3 regions of the Paraburkholderia sp. GW821-FHT02A12 genome follow, and region 1 is predicted to be linked to each of the others. Evidence: riboswitches for the same ligand, from Rfam matches in the RefSeq annotation. Region 1 holds a riboswitch; each other region holds the start of a gene.

What was found. Region 1 has a riboswitch for cobalamin ahead of AC07WT_RS04475 (TonB-dependent receptor domain-containing protein). Riboswitches for the same ligand answer to the same signal wherever they lie in the genome.
Region 2: linked by a shared signal. The riboswitch ahead of cobA (uroporphyrinogen-III C-methyltransferase) and the one ahead of AC07WT_RS04475 (TonB-dependent receptor domain-containing protein) in region 1 are both predicted to bind cobalamin.
Region 3: linked by a shared signal. The riboswitch ahead of AC07WT_RS31625 (ferredoxin-like domain-containing protein) and the one ahead of AC07WT_RS04475 (TonB-dependent receptor domain-containing protein) in region 1 are both predicted to bind cobalamin.

What each region holds. Positions count from the first base shown of each region.
Region 1 covers NZ_JBWKWA010000001.1:988,231-995,372, reverse strand. Annotated here, with positions in the region: gene AC07WT_RS04485 (ABC transporter ATP-binding protein) at 1-599, opposite strand, end outside; gene AC07WT_RS04480 (FecCD family ABC transporter permease) at 596-1,642, opposite strand; partial or broken gene AC07WT_RS04475 (TonB-dependent receptor domain-containing protein) at 1,670-3,232, opposite strand; cobalamin riboswitch at 3,264-3,521, opposite strand; gene AC07WT_RS04470 (ATPase) at 3,729-4,085, shown strand; gene AC07WT_RS04465 (cell division protein ZapA) at 4,082-4,396, shown strand; RNA gene ssrS (6S RNA) at 4,501-4,682, shown strand; gene AC07WT_RS04455 (EVE domain-containing protein) at 4,777-5,235, shown strand; gene AC07WT_RS04450 (SIMPL domain-containing protein) at 5,443-6,174, shown strand; gene lgt (prolipoprotein diacylglyceryl transferase) at 6,335-7,142, opposite strand, start outside.
Region 2 covers NZ_JBWKWA010000002.1:1,941,037-1,948,178, reverse strand. Annotated here, with positions in the region: gene cobN (cobaltochelatase subunit CobN) at 1-1,430, opposite strand, end outside; gene cobW (cobalamin biosynthesis protein CobW) at 1,437-2,558, opposite strand; cobalamin riboswitch at 2,774-3,054, opposite strand; cobalamin riboswitch at 3,147-3,387, shown strand; gene cobA (uroporphyrinogen-III C-methyltransferase) at 3,610-4,362, shown strand; gene AC07WT_RS30125 (cobalamin biosynthesis protein) at 4,359-4,802, shown strand; gene cobO (cob(I)yrinic acid a,c-diamide adenosyltransferase) at 4,799-5,401, shown strand; gene AC07WT_RS30115 (cobyrinic acid a,c-diamide synthase CobB) at 5,405-6,730, shown strand; gene bluB (5,6-dimethylbenzimidazole synthase) at 6,714-7,142, shown strand, end outside.
Region 3 covers NZ_JBWKWA010000002.1:2,261,176-2,268,317, reverse strand. Annotated here, with positions in the region: gene AC07WT_RS31635 (precorrin-2 C(20)-methyltransferase) at 1-176, opposite strand, end outside; gene AC07WT_RS31630 (precorrin-8X methylmutase) at 177-803, opposite strand; gene AC07WT_RS31625 (ferredoxin-like domain-containing protein) at 796-2,286, opposite strand; cobalamin riboswitch at 2,373-2,551, opposite strand; gene cbiE (precorrin-6y C5,15-methyltransferase (decarboxylating) subunit CbiE) at 2,636-3,874, shown strand; gene AC07WT_RS31615 (cobalt-precorrin-5B (C(1))-methyltransferase) at 3,874-4,962, shown strand; gene AC07WT_RS31610 (cobalt-precorrin-6A reductase) at 4,959-5,684, shown strand; gene cobM (precorrin-4 C(11)-methyltransferase) at 5,731-6,456, shown strand; gene metE (5-methyltetrahydropteroyltriglutamate--homocysteine S-methyltransferase) at 6,525-7,142, opposite strand, start outside.

The DNA of each region.
Region 1 (7,142 bases):
GTACGCCCAGGCTCGCGTGTCCAGGCGGTCAACGCATCGAGGCAATCGATCTGATGATGCAGATCGAGATGCGACAGCGGTTCGTCGAGCAGCAACAACGGCGCCTGCTGGCACAACACCGCGGCCAGCGCGACGCGTTGCCGTTCGCCGCCCGACAGCGACAGCACGTCGCGCGCTGCGAATTCGGCGAGGCCCAGCGCATCCAGCGCGTCATGCGCGGCGGCGCGGTCAGCGGCGCGTTCCCAGCCCCAGCCGGTCAGATGCGGAAAGCGGTTGAGCATCACGATATCGAGCACGCTCGCGCTGAACGCATCGTGCGCGCTCTGCGGCATCAACGCGCGACGCTGTGCGAGTGGCAGCGGTTGCCAGTCGGCGAGACGCGCGCCGTCGAGCTCGACGTGCCCCGCCGCCGGATGCGAGAGGCCGGCGAGCGTCGCGATCAGCGTCGTCTTGCCCGCACCGTTCGGGCCGGCGACGCACCAGATCTCGCCTGCGTAGAACGTATGCGTGAACGCATCGAGCAGCGTTCGCGAGCCGGCGCGCAACGTCAGGCGTTGCGCGCTGAGCGCGGCATGGGCGGAGTGGTGTGCCTGCATCATCGGCGCCTGCGCAGCAGCATCCACAAAAACACCGGCACGCCGACGATCGAGGTAATCACGCCGACCGGCAATTGCGCCGGCGCAATGACCGTGCGCGCGATCAGGTCGGCGCCCATCACCGCGACACCGCCACCGAGCGCGGCGGCCGGCAACAGCATGCGCTGATCGTTGCCGAACGCGAGCCGCAGCATATGCGGCACCACCAGGCCGACAAAGCCGATGGTGCCCGCTGTCGTCACCGCCGCGGCCGCCGCCAGCGACGCCACCAGATAGACACGCAGGCGCAGCGGCATCACCGCGACGCCGAGCGCCTGCGCGGCCGCATCGCCTCGCAGCAGCACATTGAGCCGCGGCGCAGCGGGCAAGATCGCGATCAGCACGACGAAGAGCGCGGCGAGCGCGGCCCATGGCATTGCGCCGCCGTTGAGGTCGCCGGTCAGCCAGAACAGCATGCCGCGCAGACGATTGTCAGGCGCAAGGTTGAGCAGCAGCGTGATGACGGCGCCCCAGCCGGCCGCGATCACCGCGCCGGTCAGCAGCAAGCGCGGCGACGTGTCCTGCGGCTCGCCCCGCCACAACTCGCGGCGCGCAAGACCGAGCACCAGCAGGATCGACACGAACGCGCCCGCGAACGCGCTGGCATCGACGATCCACCACGCGCAACCGGCGATCATCGCGACCAGCGCAAAAGTCGCCGCACCGCCCGAAACGCCCAACACGTATGGCTCGGCCAGCGGATTGCGCAGCAGCACCTGCAACAGCGCGCCGGCCAACGCGAGCAGCGCGCCGCACGCGAAGCCGGCCAGCGCGCGCGGCAGACGCAATGTCCGCACGATTTCGCTCGCGAGATCCGCCGATGCCGCGGGCGAAGGCACGAGCGCCGCCAGCACGCGCGCGGGCGCGAGCGGCACGCTGCCGAGCGCGAGCGACGCCATCAGCACGATCAGCGCGAGCACGGCGAGCGCGAGCCAGATCGCGGCCGCACGCTTCGCGCTCATGATGGGCATCGCCGTCGCGACCCTCGGACCCGAGCCGCGGTTCATCCGCACGATCTCACGCAGGCGCACCCGTCACTGCTGCTGCCAACCGACCGTGACATACGCACCGCGCCGCGGCGAGTTATACGAGTAGGCCGTTTCATAGTCCTTGTTCAACAGGTTCTGGATTTGCGCAGCCACGCACCACGCTTTCGTGATGTCGTAGCGCGCGGACAGATTCACCACACCGTAACCGCCGAGCTTGCCGCTGCTATCGTCGCGCGCGCCGCTGACGATCCACTCGCCGCCGACACGCCACCCCGCAATACTGCGATTCACCGCTAGCGACGCGAAACGCCGCGCACGCCGCACAAGGTCGACATCGCTGTCGAGGTCGACGGGATTTTGCAGCGTCACCGACGCACGCACATCCGTCCTGCCGACATGACCGCTCCACGATCCTTCGAGCCCTTGCACCTTCGCATGACCGACGTTCGCTGCCAGATAGATGCCGGGCGTCACCTGATGGTAGTCGATCAGATTCGAATAGCGCGCCTGGAACGCGCTCAGGCGCATCACGCCCAGCGCATTCGACGCATACTGCAACGCTGCTTCGATCGAATGACTGCGCTCCGGCTGGATCGACGGATTGCCGCTGATCGGATAGTACAGATCGTCGAAGCTCGGCGCGCGAAACGCATCCGAATAGCTTGCGCTCACCTTCCAATGCTCGGCGATGTCGAAACCGTAGCCGAGATAGTAACTGTTCGCTGCGCCGAAATCGGAATACTGATCGCGCCGTACGTTGGCCTGAATCTGATTGCACCCAAAGCGCCCGCTATAGCCGACGAAGCCCGAATTCACATGCCGGTCGGGCGCCGCAAACGTATCCGAATCGAGGCTCTGATCAAGATGCTCGTAGCCGACCTGCAGCTTCTGCTGCGCGGCGAGCGCGAAATCGTTCTGCCATGTGTACTGGCGATTGTCGGTATCGAAGCGGCCGTTGTAGATGCCGTTGGTGTTCGACACGCTGCGATCGTCGCCTTCGGAGACGATGAAGTGGGTGGTCCACCAGCCGGTCACCTTGCCACTGGCGAACACCGACATCTGCCGCACTTTGGTGTAGAGGTTGTTCAGATCGGTCGGCACGCCGTACGCGTTGTCGTAGCTATTGTTGCCGTTCGACTGGAAATATGTGATGCCTGCGTCCCACTTGTCATTGAACTTGTGGCGCAGCGAGGCGGAGATGCTCTCGTTCAGATAGCCGTTCGGATTCGGATTTGCGTTGGGCGCCTGGGCTGGTTTGAGCGATGAGAAGCCGTCGCCTTTCGAGCGCGCGAGCGAGATGCTGAAGGTGGTCTTGCTGTCTTTGTCCAACGCGCCGTTCACGCCGGCCTGTTGCGTCTGCGTGTGATAACTGCCGTAGCCCACCGAGAAATTGAAACGCGGCGGATGATCGCCGCCGTCTTTCATGAACACCTGCACGACGCCGCCGATCGCGCCCGAGCCGTATGACGCGGACCCATTGCCGTTCACCACTTCGACGTGGTCGACCTGATCGAGCGGAATCTGCGCAAGTTGCGGTGCGCCGAGGCTGACCGAATCGACTCGGACACCGTCGATCAACACCAACGATTGGGTGGACGATGCGTGACGAGACGCCCGCGCTTGCTATGAATCTGCGCTGGACGAATCTCTCCCTCTGGCCGGTATCCGGGCTGGCGACACATCGATCCCGCCTTCTCACGCGTGACGCGCAGTGGCACACTCGTATGTTCAGCTTCGAACACGCGATCGGGATCGACTTGCATGACGACATGCGGTCGCTTACCGTTGCGGGGGCAGCGCAGGCTGGCGCGTTCAGGCGAACGTCGCGCCCTGCTTCCCGTTTAACTGCGCGCCCTGTCGAAAAGCACGCGCGGGCACCAAAGTGCGGCCAGTTTAGGAGCGCCCTCGAGGCCCGTCAAGAATGGTTAATCCTTGCTCGATCCGTTCTGTTAAGTGCAGGTTATTGTCCGATGCAGGCGCAGTTTTTCGTCATAAGGCCGATAAAAGCCTGCACAAAGCGAGGTTGTTACGTCTCGAAACGAGACAATTGTCGGAACCTGCGACATTCCGCGCTAAAATGCGATGTCTTTAGAGGACGCAGCACATGCTCACCGAACTCGAATCACTCTCACAAAATATCGGCAAGCTGATTGCGATCAGCCAGCGCCACAATGAAGCGCGGCTCGCGCTCGAAGAGCAGCTCGCCCGAACGCGCGCTGAAGCGGAAGCCACGCGTACCGAACTCGCGTTGCTGCGCGAGGAACGCGATACGCTGCAAGCGGAACGCGACGCGCTGTCGGCAAAGATCGACGACGCACAGGTGCGCCTGAATGCGATTCTCGAAAAACTGCCGCGGGCACGCGCACAGGCCGAGCCTGACAATCAGCTCGATCTGCTCGAACCCGAGCAACACGAGGTCGAAGCGGACAGCGCCGCCACCCGCCACGGAGAAAATGCATGACCACGAAGCAGATCGAAGTATCGATTCTCGGCGTGCCGTATCGTCTCGCCTGCTCGCCGGAAACCGAAGCGGCGCTGCTCGAAGCGGTGGCACGCGTAGACGCTGAAATGTCGAAGATCCGCAATCACAGCAACGTGCGCGGCACGGATCGCATTGCCGTCATGGCTGCGCTGTCGCTGGCATCGGAACTGCTTAAGCTGCAAACGAGCGTGAGACACGGAGAAGCATTTCCCGCTGAGGAAATCCGGCGTACAATGCGTCAAATGAATGAACAGCTAGGTACTGTGATTCAGCAGTACAGCATGCAGTAAGTGTCTAGTGGCCGTGCCTGAAATCGGCCGCGGATTCAAGCGGAGTGCATGAGCAAAGACTCGCGCGAACGTTTGAGTTCCATCGTTTTAGCTTCATCGGTTTAGCTTCCCTGCCTGGTTCGCCAAGGTCATATATTCCTTGAACCAATGCCATGTGCACGGTTGTGGAAATTTGTAGCACGGGTGTGCGCGTCACTCTGTCTGATGTACCCGAAGTGCTGCTAACTGCGACCAATTCTGAACCCCCGGTTCAGGATGCCGGCCTAGCGGCTAAGGCGGGGACCTTATTTAGAACGGCATCGGACTTCGGTTCGGTGCCGTTTTTCTTTGGGCCTCCGGTTTCTTTCGCATCTTCACCTTCTTAAGGTTCAATTCGATTCATGCGCTACTGGCTAATGAAGTCCGAACCGGACGAAGCAAGCATCGACCATCTCGCCAATGCACCGCAACGCACGCTGCCGTGGACCGGCGTGCGCAACTATCAGGCGCGCAATTTCATGCGCGACATGATGCAGGTCGGCGACGGTGTGCTGTTCTATCACTCGAGCTGCCCCGAACCGGGCATCGCGGGGCTCGCCGAGGTGTCGTCCACGGCTTATCCGGATCCGACGCAGTTCGACAGGAAGAGCCCCTACTACGACCCGAAGTCGTCGCCGGAAACGCCGCGCTGGCTGCTCGTCGACGTAGTGTTCAAGAAGAGGATCCCTCTGATCCCGCTTGCCGCGTTGCGCGAGCATGAGGAACTCGCGGACATGCGCGTGCTGGCGAAGGGCAACCGTTTGTCGATCACGCCGGTGACCGAAGCCGAATGGCGTTTCATCACGAAGCGGCTTGTTTGAAGCTGCATGTGTATGTGCGGTACGTTGTCACTGCCGCGCGTGCAAAGCAGGAGCAAACCGGGACCCGACCTTGAAACAACGTCAAATTGGGGAACCAAGCCGAGGTTACAAGCGCCTAACGGACTCGCAAATGGACACGCAAACGCCGTGCCATTGCAGCGCATTTGCTCCAATCGCGCATAACCTGTTCAAGCAAGGAGTCCGGGAATGACAAAAAACACTGCACGTGCCCTCGCACTCGCTCTCGTGTGCGTGGCCCCTGCCGCCCTCGCATTGACGCCGGCCATGGCGCGCGCGCAAGGCGTGACACAATATCAGCCCTCGGGCGTGCTGTCGCTGAATGCGCAGGCCAGCGCGGAAGTGCCGCAAGACGTCGTCGATATCACGCTGTTTTATGAGCAGGAAGCGAGCGATCCGTCGGCACTCACGTCAACGCTGAATCAGCGCGCCGATTCGGCGCTGCAAAAAGCCAAGGGCGTGAATGGCGTGACCGCGCGCACGGGTTCGTTCTCGATCTATCCGTCAACCGATCGCGACGGCCGTATTTCCGCGTGGCGCGGCCGCACGGAAATCGTGCTCGAATCGCACGACTTCGCCGCCGCGTCGAAGCTCGCGGGTCAGATGGCATCGATCATGCAGGTCGGCAACGTGCAATTCTCGCTGTCGCCTGAAGCGCAGCGCGCCGCCGAACAGAAGCTCACCGGCGAAGCGATCAGGTCGTTCCGCGAGCAGGCTTCTTCGTCGGCACAGGCGTTCGGCTACAGCGGCTATTCGATCCGCGAGGTCAACGTCGGGCGCAACGGCATCATGCCGCGCCCGATGATGATGATGAGCGCACGTGCGATGAGCGCCGACGCGAAGGCCTCGGCGCCGGTGCCGATCGAAGGCGGCACGTCCACGGTGACGGTCAATGTGTCAGGTTCGGTGCAGATGAAATAACGCGTTTTACGCCGCACGTACTACTGCAAAAAAAACGCCGCGGCATGCCGTGGCGTTTTTTATTGGCTACGATAAAGCGTAGCGTTAGTTCGCGCCGACCGCGCGCGCCGCTTCACGGCGCGCATGACCATGGAACCACACAAACGACAAACCGTAGCGATCAGTTCGCGCCGACCGTCTGAGCTGGTTCACGGCGCGCGCGGCGATACGCCCACACCAGTATCACGATGCCCGCGAGAATCATCGGCAGCGAGAGCCACTGGCCCATCGAGAGTCCCATTGCCAGAAGCCCAAGGAAATCGTCCGGTTCGCGCGCGAACTCCACGGTGAAGCGCGCGAGGCCGTAGCCGATCAGGAACACCGCGGAAATCGCGCCCGTCGGCTTCGGTTTGCGCGAGAAAAAGAACAACACGAAGAACAGCGCGACGCCTTCGAGCGCGATCTCATACAGCTCCGACGGATGGCGCGGCAGCATGTGATATTGAGCGAACACTTCGTTCAGATGCCATTGCGAGGCCAGCTGCGGATGCGCGGCGAGCCAAGCGGCGTCATCAGGCGCGGCGCCCGGAAACAGCATCGCCCACGGCGCCGACGGATCGGTCACACGGCCCCACAGCTCGCCGTTGATGAAGTTGCCGAGGCGTCCCGCCGCAAGCCCGGTCGGCACCATCGGCGCGACGAAATCGGTGACTTGCAGCCACGAGCGCTTGCGTTGATACGCAAACAGCACCATCGCCAGCGTCACGCCGAGGAAGCCGCCATGAAACGACATGCCGCCTTCCCACACCTTGAAGATGTCGAGCGGATGCGCGAAATAAAAACTCGCCTTATAGAACAGCACGTAGCCGAGCCGTCCGCCGAGAATGGTGCCGATCACGCCATAGAACAGCATGTCGTCGATATCTTTGGCGGTCCAGCCTTGCGCGGCGACGTACGGCAAACGCAGCCGCAACCGGCCGACGACGATC
Region 2 (7,142 bases), on a different contig from region 1:
GCGTTCAATGCGTCACGCGCTTCGGCAGGCAGCCGGTTGAAATACGAAAGATAGTCGTCGAGTGCGAGGCTTTGCAGCGCGGGCCGCAAGTCACGCACGACGGGATCGTTGGTGACGCCTTCGGTCAGCTTCTTCAACAGCGCGTCGCCGTCAGCGGGCAGATCGCTCAAACGATAGCCTTCGTCGCGCAGCATCGACAGGATGCCGACCACCGACGCCGGCGTATCGAGCCCCACGCCATTGCCGATGCGCCCTTCGCTCATAGGGTAGTTGGCGAGAATCAGCGCGAGTTTCTTGTCGGCGTTATCGAGCGTGCGCAGACGGCACCAGCGGCGGCTCAGTTCAGCGAGAAAATCGACACGTTCGAGGTCCGGCTGATAGCGGACCACATCGACTTCCGTGTGCGGACAACGATAGGCGAGCCCCTTGAAACTGATCGCCCGTGTGATGATGCGGCCGTCCACTTCCGGCAGCGCGATATGCATCGCGATATCGCGCGAGTTGAGGCCTTGATTGTCCTTGAGCCAGTCTTCGCGATTGCCGCCGCTCAGGATCACCTGCATGACCGGCGCGTCGCCGGCCAGCGCGAGCGGCTCGGGGTCGTCGATCGCCGACGCGGCAAACGCGGTCGTGTTCAGAACCAGCGAGACATCATGTTGCGCGCACAACCGCTGCACGACTTCCCGGCTCATCGCATCTTTCAGCGAGGTAATCGCAATCGGCAGCGGATTCAAACCCTGCGTTTCGAGCGCGGCGATCAGCGCGTCGAACACGGCTGTGTTGGCCGCCTGCAAGTGCGCTTTGTAGAACAGGATCGCGGCAACCGGCGCATCCTCGCTCCAGCGCGCCTGCCAGTCGGCCATCGTCGGCGTATCGCGCTCGGGATGGTAGAGCGTTGCGGCAGGCAACGCGCGCGGCGGTGCGGGTTCATGCCCCCAGCCGATTGCGCGATACGCAATGCAGCGCAGGAACGCCTCGGCATTCTGCGCGCCGCCTTCGCGCAGATAACGCCATAGCTGATGGCACAGTTCGGCATCCGCCGTGCTGCGCGCAAGCAGATTCGGATCTTCCTGCAAATCGCCGGAGAACATCGCCAGTGTCTGCTTCCTGCGCCCGGCGAGCGCGACCACCTGCTCGATCCCATAAGGCCAGTACGCCTCGCCGCCGAGGTGATCCACGACCACGACGCGCGCATGCTGCAGCACGTCCTCGACATAGAAATCGACCGACGCCGGTTGCCGCAAATAAGTGACATTCGCGAGCCGCACGCTTGGGAAATCGGCACCCAAACGAGGAAACACGCTGGCGAGCAGCGACAGCGTCGTATCGGCGGAGCTGAGCACCACGATATCGGCGGGCTGCTGATCGATACGGATCACGCCCTGCGTATCGTCGACAAAACCGCCCGGCGTAGTGCGCAGCAGATGCATGATCGATTACGCCTGTTGCGGTTCGGCGCTCGACACAACGCGCAATGCAGCGCCCAGTGCAGCATCGAACGCGCGTTGCAGCGTAGCCTGATCCAGGTCCTCGCCGATCAGCACGAAGCGGCTCTGCCGGCCCTCGCCGATTTCGCCGATTTCGCCAGTTTGCCAGCGACGATCGAAGTAGCTGTCGAAACGGCGCCCCACGCCTTGAATCACGAGCCGCATCAATGCACCCGGCAACGCCGCAAAACCTTTGACGCGGTAAATCGTATGCGTTTCGACCAGCCCTTGCAGCGCGGCGATCACCGCTTCACGCGACGGCGCGCTCGCGTGCACCACGACGGAATCGAATTCGTCGTGATGGTGATCGGCGTCGTCGGCCGAACCGTGGTGGTCGTGGCGCAAGTGGATCGTTTCTTCGGAGGCGGCTTCGAGGCCGAGCAACGCGTGCAGATCGAGCTGGCCCATCTGTGCGCGCACGATCTTCACTTGCGGCGGAATCTCTTCACGGATCGCGGTCTCGACAGCGGTTTGCTGTTCATCGTCGAGCAAATCCGTTTTGTTCAGAATCACCAGATCGGCCGCCGACAGCTGATCCTCGAACAGCTCGTGCAGCGGCGATTCGTGATCGAGATTCGGATCGGCCTTGCGCTGCGCGTCGACAGCGAGCGGGTTGTCGGCGAACTGGCCGCTCGCCGCGGCGGGGCCGTCCACCACCGTCACCACCGCGTCGACGGTGAAGCTGCTCTTGATCTGCGGCCAGTTGAAGGCCTGCACCAGCGGCTTAGGCAGTGCAAGACCGGAGGTTTCGATCAGCACGTGATCGATCTGCTCGCGGCGCTCGACGAGCTTTTCCATCACCGGGAAAAACTCTTCCTGCACTGTGCAGCACAGGCAGCCGTTCGCGAGTTCATACAGTTGCCCCTCGGTTTCGACGCCGTTCTCATCGCAACCGATCCCGCAACCCTTGAGGATTTCACCGTCGATGCCGAGTTCGCCGAACTCGTTGACGATCACCGCAATGCGCTTGCCGCCCGCATGCTGAAGAATATGCCGCAGCAGCGTGGTCTTGCCGCTGCCGAGAAAGCCCGTCACGATGGTGACGGGAATCCTGCGCATTTGAGTTTGCATCGTTGGGTCCATCCGAAGAAGTTGCGCGTTCACACGCCGGCGGTCCGGGTCCGTTCGGGTCGGGTTCGGGTCCGAATGCGCTCGAGCCCAGGACAAACCAGCGCCAGGCAGGCAAACACGAAAACGGAACACAGATACGACAGCGGGGACGAAAAGCGGCGTTGCCGCGGCAACAGAGAACGAGGTCATGAACGAGCCGCCGCATCCCCGCGGCGTTCATCCGTCATATTCTGGCCGGTATCCGGGCTGGCGAAAGCGCCGCTTCACCTTCCCGCGCGAGTGATTTCTCGCCCAGTGGTCATATGCCGACGCGGCCTTGCGCGTGGACATCGAAGCCGGCTCCGCGGCGCTGGAGAACTCATCCAGGCGCCGCTTTTCGCTTACCGTTGCGGGGGCAGCACAGGTTGACCCGGTCCATAGCAGGCGGGCGCCCTGTTTCCCGTTTAACTGCATGCGCACGAGCGCGCACACGAGCACCAAAGTGCGTGCGAGTGTAGGCCCGCGGCCCCGCGCCGTCAAGGAAGCGCGACAGGAAGCGCGGGCCGCGCCGGGGTCTTGCCGCGCGCGCCGGCGCGGCCCGCCGTGTGCTATCGTATGCGCGCGTTTGGTGCCCGCACATGCGTTCGCATGTGCAGTTAAACGGGAAACAGGCCGCGCTCGATTGCGCTCAACCTGTGCTGTCCCCGCAACGGTAAGCGACCTGCGGCGCTGGGTTCAATCCTGTCGCGCCGCGCATGCGTTTTCGATGCCACTGTCTGACGATTCAGGACGGGAAGGCAAAGCGCATGAGGCCGCCAGCCCGGATACCGGCCAGACGCGGAGGCGGCGAATGTCACGCCGCCGGCCGCCTGAATCCGCGAGGGACGGATGTGAAGGCGCTGAAGCACGACGTAATACGAACGCCCGCTTGCGATTTCGATGAAATTGCGGCGAGCGGCGTTGCCGTTGTGCGTAATCTGTCGCACCGCATGAGCTCTATTTCCGCCTGGGCCGTCTGCATGGCTCGCCTGTTTCCACTTGTCACGACATGGGGCGCGCCATGCACGCCGCGATGAGCCGCGCGTGGCTGATCGGCGCCGGCCCCGGCGACGTCGAACTGATGACGCTCAAGGCGACGCGCGCATTGGCGCAGGCCGACGTGGTACTGGTCGATGATCTGGTGAATCCCGAAGTGCTGCAATTCGCGCGCGCCGACGCGCTGGTCGTTCATGTCGGCAAACGTGGCGGGCATCCGTCGACGCCGCAGGCCGACATCGTCGCGCAGATGCTCGAACATGTGCAGGCCGGGCGCAGTGTCGCGCGATTGAAGGGCGGCGATCCGTTCGTATTCGGCCGCGGCGGCGAAGAGCAGCAGGCGCTGCATGCGGCGGGCATCGAGGTGGAAGTCGTCAACGGCATCACGGCGGGCATCGCGGCGCCTGCGGCGATCGGCATTCCGGTCACGCATCGCGATTACGCGCAGGGCGTGGTGTTCGTCACCGGACACGGCGCCGGCAGCGGCGAGCCGGATTGGGCGGCGCTCGTCGCGACGCGGATGACGCTGGTGATCTACATGGGCATGCGGCGGCTCAACGATATCGCCGGCACGTTGCTCGCGGCAGGCATGAGCGCCGATACGCCCTGTGCCGCGATCGAATCCGCGACACGTCCTGAACAAAGACATGCGCTCGCGCCACTTGGCGGCCTGGCCGACGCAGTCGCGCGCGCCGGTCTTGGCTCGCCGGCGATCGTGGTGATCGGCGGGGTGGCGTCGCTGGCGCTCGCGCGGGCCGCGGCGAATGCCAACGCAGCAGGGGCGCGATGAAAACGCTGACGGTCGGCATCGGTTGCCGCTTGCATAGCTCGGCTGAACAGATCGAGGCAGCCGTGCGCGCGGCGCTCGGCACTCATACACACGATGAAATCAGCGCAGTTGCCAGCATCGACGTCAAGGCCCACGAAGCGGGTCTGCTCGAATTCTGCGCACGGCACGCGCTACCGTTGAAACTGTTCAGCCGCGAGCAGATTGCCGCCTTGCCCGTGGCGGAGACTGAACCTTCGGCGGCGACACGCGAACATCTCGGCGTGGACGGCGTCTGCGAACCCTGCGCGTTGCTGGCCGCAGGTTCGAAATCCGCTGCAGCCGGGGCGCACCTCATCGTGCGCAAAACCATACTCGACGGCGTCACCGTAGCGATCGCTTCGACCGCTCACGCCGGCATCGACCCCACCCACCACGACTCCAACGAACAGGACCTTCCATGAAGACCGATCCCGAATCGCATCAGCGCATGACCGAGCGCCGGCGCGAAGGCCACGAGAAAAAGCAGGCCGCCGCCACCGTCGAAAAAGGTCTGCTGATCGTCAACACCGGCACCGGCAAAGGCAAGACCACAGCCGCGTTCGGCATGGCCGTGCGGGTGCTCGGACACGGCATGCGTCTGGGCGTCGTGCAGTTCATCAAAGGCGCGCTGCATACCTCGGAGCGCGACTTCCTCGGCGCAATCGCCAATTGCGATTTCGTCACGATGGGCGACGGCTATACGTGGAACACGCAAAACCGCGACGCCGACATCGCCACCGCGCGCAAAGGCTGGGACGAAGCGCGCCGCATGATCGAGAGCGGCGACTACCAGATGGTGATCCTCGACGAATTGAATACGGTGCTGAAGTACGAATACCTGCCGCTCGACGAAGTGCTGTCCGTCCTGAACGCGCGTGCGGAAATGCTGCACGTGGTGGTGACCGGCCGTCACGCGCCGGACGCGTTGATCGAAGCCGCCGACCTCGTCACCGAAATGCGCATCGTCAAGCATCCGTATCGCGAGCAAGGCGTGAAAGCGCAGCGCGGCGTGGAGTTCTAAGCGATGTCCGCGCCCCCCAAGGGGACTTCCTTCGGGGCGTGCCCCGCCCTGTTCATTAGCGCGCCGGCTTCGGGTCAAGGCAAGACCACGATCACCGCGGGTCTGGCGCGCTACCATCGGCGGCTGGGGCGGCGTGTGCGCGTGTTCAAGACCGGTCCCGACTTTCTCGACCCGATGATACTGGCGCAAGCCAGCGGCGCGCCGGTCCTGTCGCTCGATCTCTGGATGGTGGGCGAAGCGGCATGCCGCAATCTGCTCGCGCAAGCGGCGGCCGAAGCCGATCTGATCCTGATCGAAGGCGTAATGGGCCTGTTCGACGGCACGCCGAGCAGCGCCGATCTGGCAACCGTATTCGGCGTGCCGGTACTGGCTGTGATTTCAGCGAAGGCGATGGCGCAGACCTTCGGCGCGGTGGCCTTCGGTCTCGCGCAATTCAGGCCGCAACTGCCGTTTTACGGCGTGCTCGCCAATCGCGTCGGTTCTTCAAGGCACGCGCGGATGCTCGAAGAATCGCTGCCGCCCGGTATGCGCTGGTGCGGCTACATCGCCGGCAACGACGAAATCGAGTTGCCCGACCGCCATCTCGGCCTGCATCAAGCTGCGGAGATCGACGATCTGCACACACGCCTGGATCGAGCCGCCGATGCGCTCGCGCAAACCGCGCTGGCTGAATTGCCGCCGCCGGTCGAATTCGGCGAAGCTGTCCAGGAAGCGTTGCCGCGCCTTCTGGAAGGCAAGCGGATCGCCATCGCACGCGATGCGGCGTTCTCGTTCATCTACCCGGCCAACGTCACGCTCTTGCAAACACTCGGCGCGCACGTCGAATACTTTTCGCCGCTCGCCGACGATGCCTTACCGGACCAGACCGACGCCCTGTACCTCCCGGGTGGCTATCCCGAACTGCACGCCGCCGCGCTGGCCGGCAACACGCGCAGCGCCACGGCGATCCGCGCGCACGCGGCAGCGGGCAAACCGGTCGTCGCCGAATGCGGCGGCATGCTCTACCTGCTCGATCAGCTTACCGACACGAACGGCGCCAGCGCGCCGATGCTCGGCCTGCTGCCCGGCCACGCGACGATGCAAACGCGCTTCACCGCGCTCGGCATGCAGCAGATCGACGGCCTGCACGGCCCGCTGACCGGCCACACCTTTCACTACTCGAAGCTGACGACGCCGCTGACGCCATTGCGTTCAGCCACCCGCCCGCACAGCGACGCGCCCGGCGAGGCGGTGTTCCGCGCCGGCTCGATCGTCGCGACTTACATGCACGCTTATTGGCCCTCCAACCCGGCCTTCACGGCCGCCCTGTTCAATGGCGAAGCCTTTTAACGACTCCGAGCGCGAAGCCGTCTACCGCGCAATTTACGAACGGCGCGACATGCGCCACTTCGTGCGCGACCCGGTCGATCCCGCCGTGTTGCAACGGCTGCTCGACGCGGCGCATCACGCGCCCAGCGTCGGCTTCATGCAGCCGTGGCGCATCGCGCGCATCACCGATCCGGCCTTGCGCGCCGCGTTGCACGAGACCGTCGAAAGCGAACGGCTCGCCACCGCCGACGCCCTCGGCAAGCGGCGCGAAGAGTTCATGAAGCTGAAGGTCGAAGGCATGCTGGAATGCGGCGAACTACTGGTGATGGCGCTGATGGACGGCCGCGAGCGGCACATCTTCGGACGCCGCACCTTGCCGGAGATGGATCTCGCCTCGGTGGCGTGCGCGATCCAGAACATGTGGCTCGCCGCC
Region 3 (7,142 bases), on a different contig from region 1:
TGTTGCGCGTCGTGCAAATGCGCTTCGATGATGCTGAACGCGTTGCCTTTTTTGCCCTTCGCGACGAAGTACGCAACCACCGGCGCGGCCTTCAGCAGACGCAGCGCTTTCAGCGTGATCAATTCCGGGTCGCCGGGGCCGACCCCGAGTCCGAACAAACGTCCTTGCACGCTCATTTACTCGACCTCCGTAGCCAGCGCATTGACGGCGGCGGCGGCCATCGCGCTGCCGCCGCGTCGTCCGTGGACCATCACGTAGGGCACGCCGCGGCTGTCTTCGGCAAGCATGGCTTTCGACTCCGCCGCGCCGACGAAGCCGACCGGAAAGCCGAGGATGAGCGCGGGCTTCGGCGCGCCGGCGTCGAGCATGTCAAGCAGATGAAACAGGGCAGTCGGCGCATTGCCGATCACGACGACGCTGCCGGCCAGATGCGGACGCCACAGTTCGAGCGCGGCGGCCGATCGCGTGTTGCCGAGTTCGCGCGCCAGCGACGGCAGGTCCCTGTGCGTCAGCGTGCAGATCACTTCGTTGTTCGCGGGCAGGCGCGCCCGCGTGATGCCTTGCGCGACCATGCCTGCGTCGCACAGAATCGGCGCGCCTTGCGCCAGCGCCGTGCGGCCCGCGGTGCCTGCACCCGCGGAGAAAGCCAGATCGTCGATCACGTCGACCATCCCGCAGGCGTGGATCACGCGCACCGCGAGTTTCTCGAGGTCGGCGGGGATCCGCGACAGATCGGCCTCGGCACGAATCGTCGCGAAAGATTGGCGATAGATCTCCTGACCGTCGCGAATGTAATCAAGCATCTAAAGGGCTCCGGGCCAATTGTTCGAGCATGTCGGCGGCCTGCTCGATCGTCAGTTGGTGCGCGACGCAGCGGCCGAAGTCCGGCGAGGCGTCGCGTCGATACAGGTCGTAGGTGCCGGGCGCCACGGCCAGCAACGTGTACGGCGCGCAATGCGCGGCCGCGCACGAGCGCGGGCAGCCGCTCAGATGGACGTCGACGCCGTCGGGCAGGCGGGCGGCTAGCCGCAGCGCGTCGGCTTTGGTGTCGGCGGGACTTTTTACGCAGCCGGTCGAGCCGGCGCAAGCGATCAAACGTGCGATGGGCTGCGCGCGATCGCAGGCAAGGCCTAATGCTTCCAGTTCGGCAAGCACGGCCGGCACGGCCTTCGAGGCGATATCGGGCAGCAGCACGCTTTGCCAGGGCGTCATGCGCAGCGTGCCGTTGCTGTGCTGGCGCGCTAGCGCGGCGAGGCCGCGCAGCGTCGCGGCGTCGAGGCGTCCGAGCGGCGGCTGGCCGCCCACGTGCCACATTCCCGCCACGCGTTGAGCGTGCGCGCCGAGCCGCGACGCGGCATCGGCGGGCGCGCCGCGATGCCAGTCGGCGAGCGACGCGTCGCGCGACAGCGGGAAATCGGCATACGTTTGGGCACGCTGCAATACCGCGTCGGCGGAATGCGTGGCGAGCAGATGGCGCATGCGCGTGGCGCCGGCGGCGGCCAGATCGAGGAACGTGTGCAGAAGCGCGCGGACCAGCTGAACGACTTCCGAAGGCAAGACGGCGGCGAGGGCGCGTGTGCCGGTCGCGACCGGGTCTGGCGACGCGCCGAACGAGCCGTCGCCAGCCGCGTGCACGGCCGCGTGCGCGGCCGCCGCATTGGCCGCCGTAGGCGGACATCCCGCCAGGCCAAAGACGAACCGCACACCGTCGCTCGCCGACGTCGCCGCGAGCCAGACGTCATGCGGATGGTCGAGCCTCGCAAGGCGCTCGCCGCCGTCCAGCAGCAACGCGAATTTCGGCGACAGCGCCGCAAAACGCGCTTCGCTTTGCAGCAGCGCGAGAAGCCCGGCGGTCAGCGACGTGGTGTCGTACAGCGCGGACGAATCGCGGCCCGCAGCGGGGCTGACCATCACGTTGCGGATATCGTCAGCGGCGCATGCTGACAATACTGCCGCCGCATCCATGCCGCTGCTCGCCGGAGCCGGCCCGAGACCGGCTGCCACCAGAGCCTCGATCAAAGCCGCTTCGTGCCCGGCCCGCACGCCGCGCACTTGCAGATTCGCCCGGTTGGTCACTTCAATCACGCTGGCGGCGTGCCGCTCGCTCGCCTCGGCGATCGCGGCAGCCTGCGCGGCGCTCAATGCGCCGCCGGGCAATTTGATCCGGCAAATCCCGCCGTCGCGTGCGGCGACGATGCGCAACAGCCCCGGACAAGCCGAAGGCCGCGGCGCAACGGCAGCGGTAGATAAAGCAGCGGAGGGCGCAGCGTGATTCAAGACGGACACCGGGTTTAGCGTCGCGCGACGGCCCGGGCAACCCGCCCAAAGCGGGCGTGGCTGCGGCATCGGTACACCCCGCCCGATGCAGGCTGGCACGAACAATCTCGCCGGCAGGTCTCCTGGCTGGCAGGTCACGGTCCGCCGCTGCCTTCCCGGTCGAACCAGTGGCGCGGAGCGCAGGCGGACTCGCTGCATACAGTTGCGGGGGCAGCCACAGTGGCACTGTGTTCCCTCTTCGGCCCCGAAGGGCACCGGCGGCTGTATTATGCCTTTTTTCGAACCGCGCAACGAGGCTGGACGCTTTGATCGGCGTGGCACAGCGCATTATTTGAAGATACGGAATGAGGATGGATGCATGTCGGCGTGGCTGACCGTGGTGGGCATAGGCGATGACGGCTTCGCCGGCTTGGGGCGGCCCGCGCGGCGCGCTTTGCTGGAAGCGTCGGTGGTGTACGGCGGCGAGCGCCATCTGGCGATGCTGCCCGCGCGACTTGGCGCGCGCCGCGCCGCGTGGCCGCGTCCGTTCGATCTCGCGCCTTTGCTGGCGGAGCGCGCCACCCCCGTGTGCGTGCTGGCGAGCGGCGACCCGATGCTGTTCGGCGTCGGCGCGACGCTGGCGCGGCAGCTGCCGGCCGGCGAGTTGCGAGTGTTGCCGGCGCCGTCGTCGCTGTCGCTGGCCGCGGCGCGGCTCGGCTGGCCCTTGCAGGACGTCGCGACGGTCTCGTTGGTGGGCCGGCCGCTGGCGACGCTGAACGCCCATCTGCACGACGGCGCGCGTGCGTTCGTGCTGAGCGCGGACGGCGGCACGCCCGCGGCGCTCGCCGGCTTGCTGAACGCGCGCGGCTTCGGCGCGACCCGGATGATCGTGCTGGAACACCTGGGCGGCGAGTTGGAACGCCGGATCGACGGCCGTGCCGATCAATGGCCGGCGGGCGACGTGGCGGCGCTGAATCTGATCGCGCTCGAATGCCGCGCCACGGAAGGCGCGCCGCGTTTGCCGCTGACCTGCGGCTTACCCGACGACGCGTTTCGCCACGACGGCCAGTTGACCAAACGCGACGTGCGCGCGATCACGCTGGCGCGCCTCGCGCCCACGCCCGGCGAATTGCTGTGGGATGTCGGCGCGGGCAGCGGTTCGATCGGCATCGAATGGATGCGCGTGCATCCGGCGTGCCGCGCGATCGCGATCGAGCGGCATGCGGAGCGCCAGCGTTTCATCGAACACAATCGCGATGCGTTGGGCGTGCCGGGTCTGCAACTCGTGGCGGGCCGCGCGCCTGAAGCGCTGGACGGACTGCCGGCGCCGGATGCGGTGTTCATCGGCGGCGGCGTGACGGTGCCGGGCGTGCTGGATGCCTGCTGGGCGCGCCTGCGTGAGGGCGGCCGGCTGGTTGCCAATGCCGTGACCTTGCAAGGCGAGGCGGCGCTGATGGCGTGGCGCGCCCAGCATGGCGGCACGCTCACGCGCATTGCGCTCGCCGACGCGCAACCGCTCGGCGGCTTCGACACCTGGCGTCAGGCATTGCCGATCACGCTGCTCGACGTGACCAGGCCCGCCGGCGATGCCGCGCGCCACAAGCATCGGCAACCGTAATGCGCGACGAAACACCCGAACAACCCGCGCGGCTGCGCAGCGGCTACACGACCGGCTGTTGTGCCACCGCGACGTCGCTCGCGGCGGCGCGTCTGCTGCTCACGGGCATCGTCAGCGAGGCCGCGGAAATCGTGTTGCCCAAGGGCCAGCTTGTGCCGATGCCGCTGGTGTTCTGCCGTCTGACCGCCGACGGCGCCGAAGCCGGCACCGTCAAGGATGCGGGCGACGATCCCGACGTGACGCACGGCGCGATCGTGTTCGCCCGCGTGCGCCTGCGCGCCGAACCGGGCGTGAGTTTTCATGCGGGACCGGGCGTCGGCACCGTGACGCGCGCGGGTTTGACGTTGCCGATCGGCGAACCGGCGATCAATCCGGTGCCGCGCAAGATGATGAGCGAGCATCTCGCCGATCTGGCCGCGGAACACGCATATGGCGGCGGTTTCGAGGTGACGATCGGCGTCGAAGGCGGCGAAGAGCTCGCGCTGAAGACGATGAACCCGCGTCTCGGCATTCTCGGCGGCCTGTCGATTCTCGGCACTACCGGGATCGTGCGGCCGTTCTCGTGCTCGGCGTATATCGCGTCGATCCAGCAGGGCATCGACGTCGCGCGCGCGAACGGCTACACGCATCTCGCGGCCTGCACCGGCAACGCCAGCGAAGACGCGATGCGCGCGCATTACGGCCTGCCGGACATCGCGCTGATCGAAATGGGCGACTTTGTCGGCGCGGTGCTCAAGCACATGAAGCGCGCGCCGGTCGAACGCCTGAGCATTTGCGGCGGATTCGGCAAGCTCAGCAAACTGGCCGCGGGGCATCTCGATCTGCATAGCCGGAATTCGAGCATCGATCTGGCGCAACTGGCCGTGTGGGCGTCCGAACATGGCGCGGACGCCGCCTTGCAGGCGGCGATCCGCGCGGCCAATACGAGTCAGCAGGCGGCGACATTGGCGCGTGCGCAAAACGTGCCGCTCGGCGATATCGTCTGCCGGCATGCGCTCGCGGTGGCGCGCGATATCGTGCCGCCGCAGGTCGCCGTCGAAATGTTCGCGATCGACCGCCAGGGCAATCTGATCGGAGCCGCGCGATGATGCGCATCCTGCTGCTCGGCGGCACCGGCGACGCCTTGAAGATCGCGCGTCAACTCGGGCCCGATCACGTGTACAGTCTCGCCGGGCTCGGCAAGGTGCCGGACGATCTGGCGTGTGCGGTGCGCGTCGGCGGCTTTGGCGGCAGTGCGGGGATGGCGCGCTACATCGAACAGGAACGCATTGGCCTCGTGATCGACGCGACCCACCCGTACGCCGCGCAAATCAGTGCGAATGCCATGCAAGCGAGCCGTGCCGCGCGGGTGCCGTGCTGGGCGCTGCGCCGCCCGGGCTGGCATCCGCAAGACGGCGACGATTGGCGCATGGTCGACGACTGGCGCGAACTGACCGCGGTGCTCGCCGCGTTCAAGCGGCCGCTCTTCACGCTGGGGCGCGAACCGCTCGCGCATCTCGACGAGATCCCGCCGCATCAGTTCTGGACCGTGCGCTGTCTCGATCCACATGAAGGCAACGTGCGCGCGCGGATTCTGGCGACACGCGGCCCATTTACGCTCGAAGGCGAGCGCGCGCTTTTCAGCGCCGAAGCGTTCGACGTCGTGGTCAGCAAAAACAGCGGCGGCAGCGCTACCGAAGCGAAACTCGAAGTCGCGCGCGAACGCGGCCTGCCGGTCGTGATGCTGCGGCGGCCCGAGTTGCCCGCAGCCGATCGCGAATTCGGCGACGTGGCCGAGTTGCTCGGCGCATGGCGGCGCATATCCTCCTGAACGGCGCGTCGATGACGTGCCGACCGAATGAATCACGGAGTATGGAATGACGGTGTTTTTTATCGGCGCGGGTCCCGGCGACCCGGAATTGATCACGGTGAAAGGGCAGCGCCTCGTGCGCAGTTGCCCGGTGATCCTGTATGCGGGCTCGCTCGTGCCGGCCGCCGTGCTGGAAGGTCATGCCGCGGACCAGGTCGTCAATACCGCCGAACTCGACCTCGATCAGATCGTCGCGTTGCTCAAAACGGCGCACGAGAAAGGCCAGGACGTGGCGCGCGTGCACTCGGGCGACCCGTCGTTATACGGCGCGATTGGCGAGCAGATCCGCAGACTGCGCGAACTGAACATTCCGTACGAGATCGTGCCCGGCGTGACCGCGACCGCCGCGTGTGCGGCGGCGCTCGGCTGCGAACTCACGCTGCCCGGCATTTCGCAAACGCTGATCCTCACGCGCTACGCGAGCAAAACGGCGATGCCCGAAGGCGAGGAACTCGGCGACCTGGCGAGGCATCGCGCGACGATGGCGATTCACCTCGGCGTGCGGCATCTCGCGCGTATCGTCGATGAATTGCGGCCGCATTACGGCGGCGACTGTCCGATCGCGGTGATTTATCGCGCGAGCTGGCCGGATGAAGAAAAGCTCACGGGCACGCTCGACGACATCGTCGGCAAGGTGCAATCGACCCACATCGAGCGCACGGCGCTGATTCTGGTGGGGCAGGTGCTCGCCGCGGAAGGATTCGCGGAATCCACGTTGTACGCAAAGGGCTGATCCGTACGCGCAGGCGCAGCCCATCCGCTCGACACCACGATTCACGGATGGGCCCTGCGGATATCAAATCACGCCGTCAATTCAGCAGGCTGGGCAGCGGGATGTTCATCAGGCTGCTCATTAGCTTGCTCATTAGCTTGCTCATTAGCTTGCTTCACCGCCAGCTTCACGCGCAACGCCCTGGCCGCCTGAACCATATTGGTCAACGCGGCTTCCGTTTCAGGCCAGCCGCGCGTCTTCAGCCCGCAATCCGGATTGACCCACAGGCGCCCGGCGGGGATCACTTCACACGCGCGTTCCAGCAGCCGCTGCATCGCTTCGGCACTCGGCACGCGCGGCGAATGGATATCGTAGACGCCCGGTCCGATCTCGTTCGGATACGCGAATTCGCCGAAGCCGTCGAGCAGCTCCATCGCCGAACGGGAGGTCTCGATCGTGATGACGTCCGCGTCCATGGCGGCGATCGACGGCAAAATGTCGTTGAACTCCGAATAGCACATGTGCGTGTGAATCTGCGTCTGATCGGCGACGCCCGCCGCCGAAATGCGGAACACGCGCGTCGCCCATTCCAGATACGCGGCCCAATCGGACTTGCGCAGCGGCAAGCCTTCGCGGAACGCCGGTTCGTCGATCTGAACGATGCGGATGCCGGCTTCTTCGAGGTCCATCACTTCATCGCGGATCGC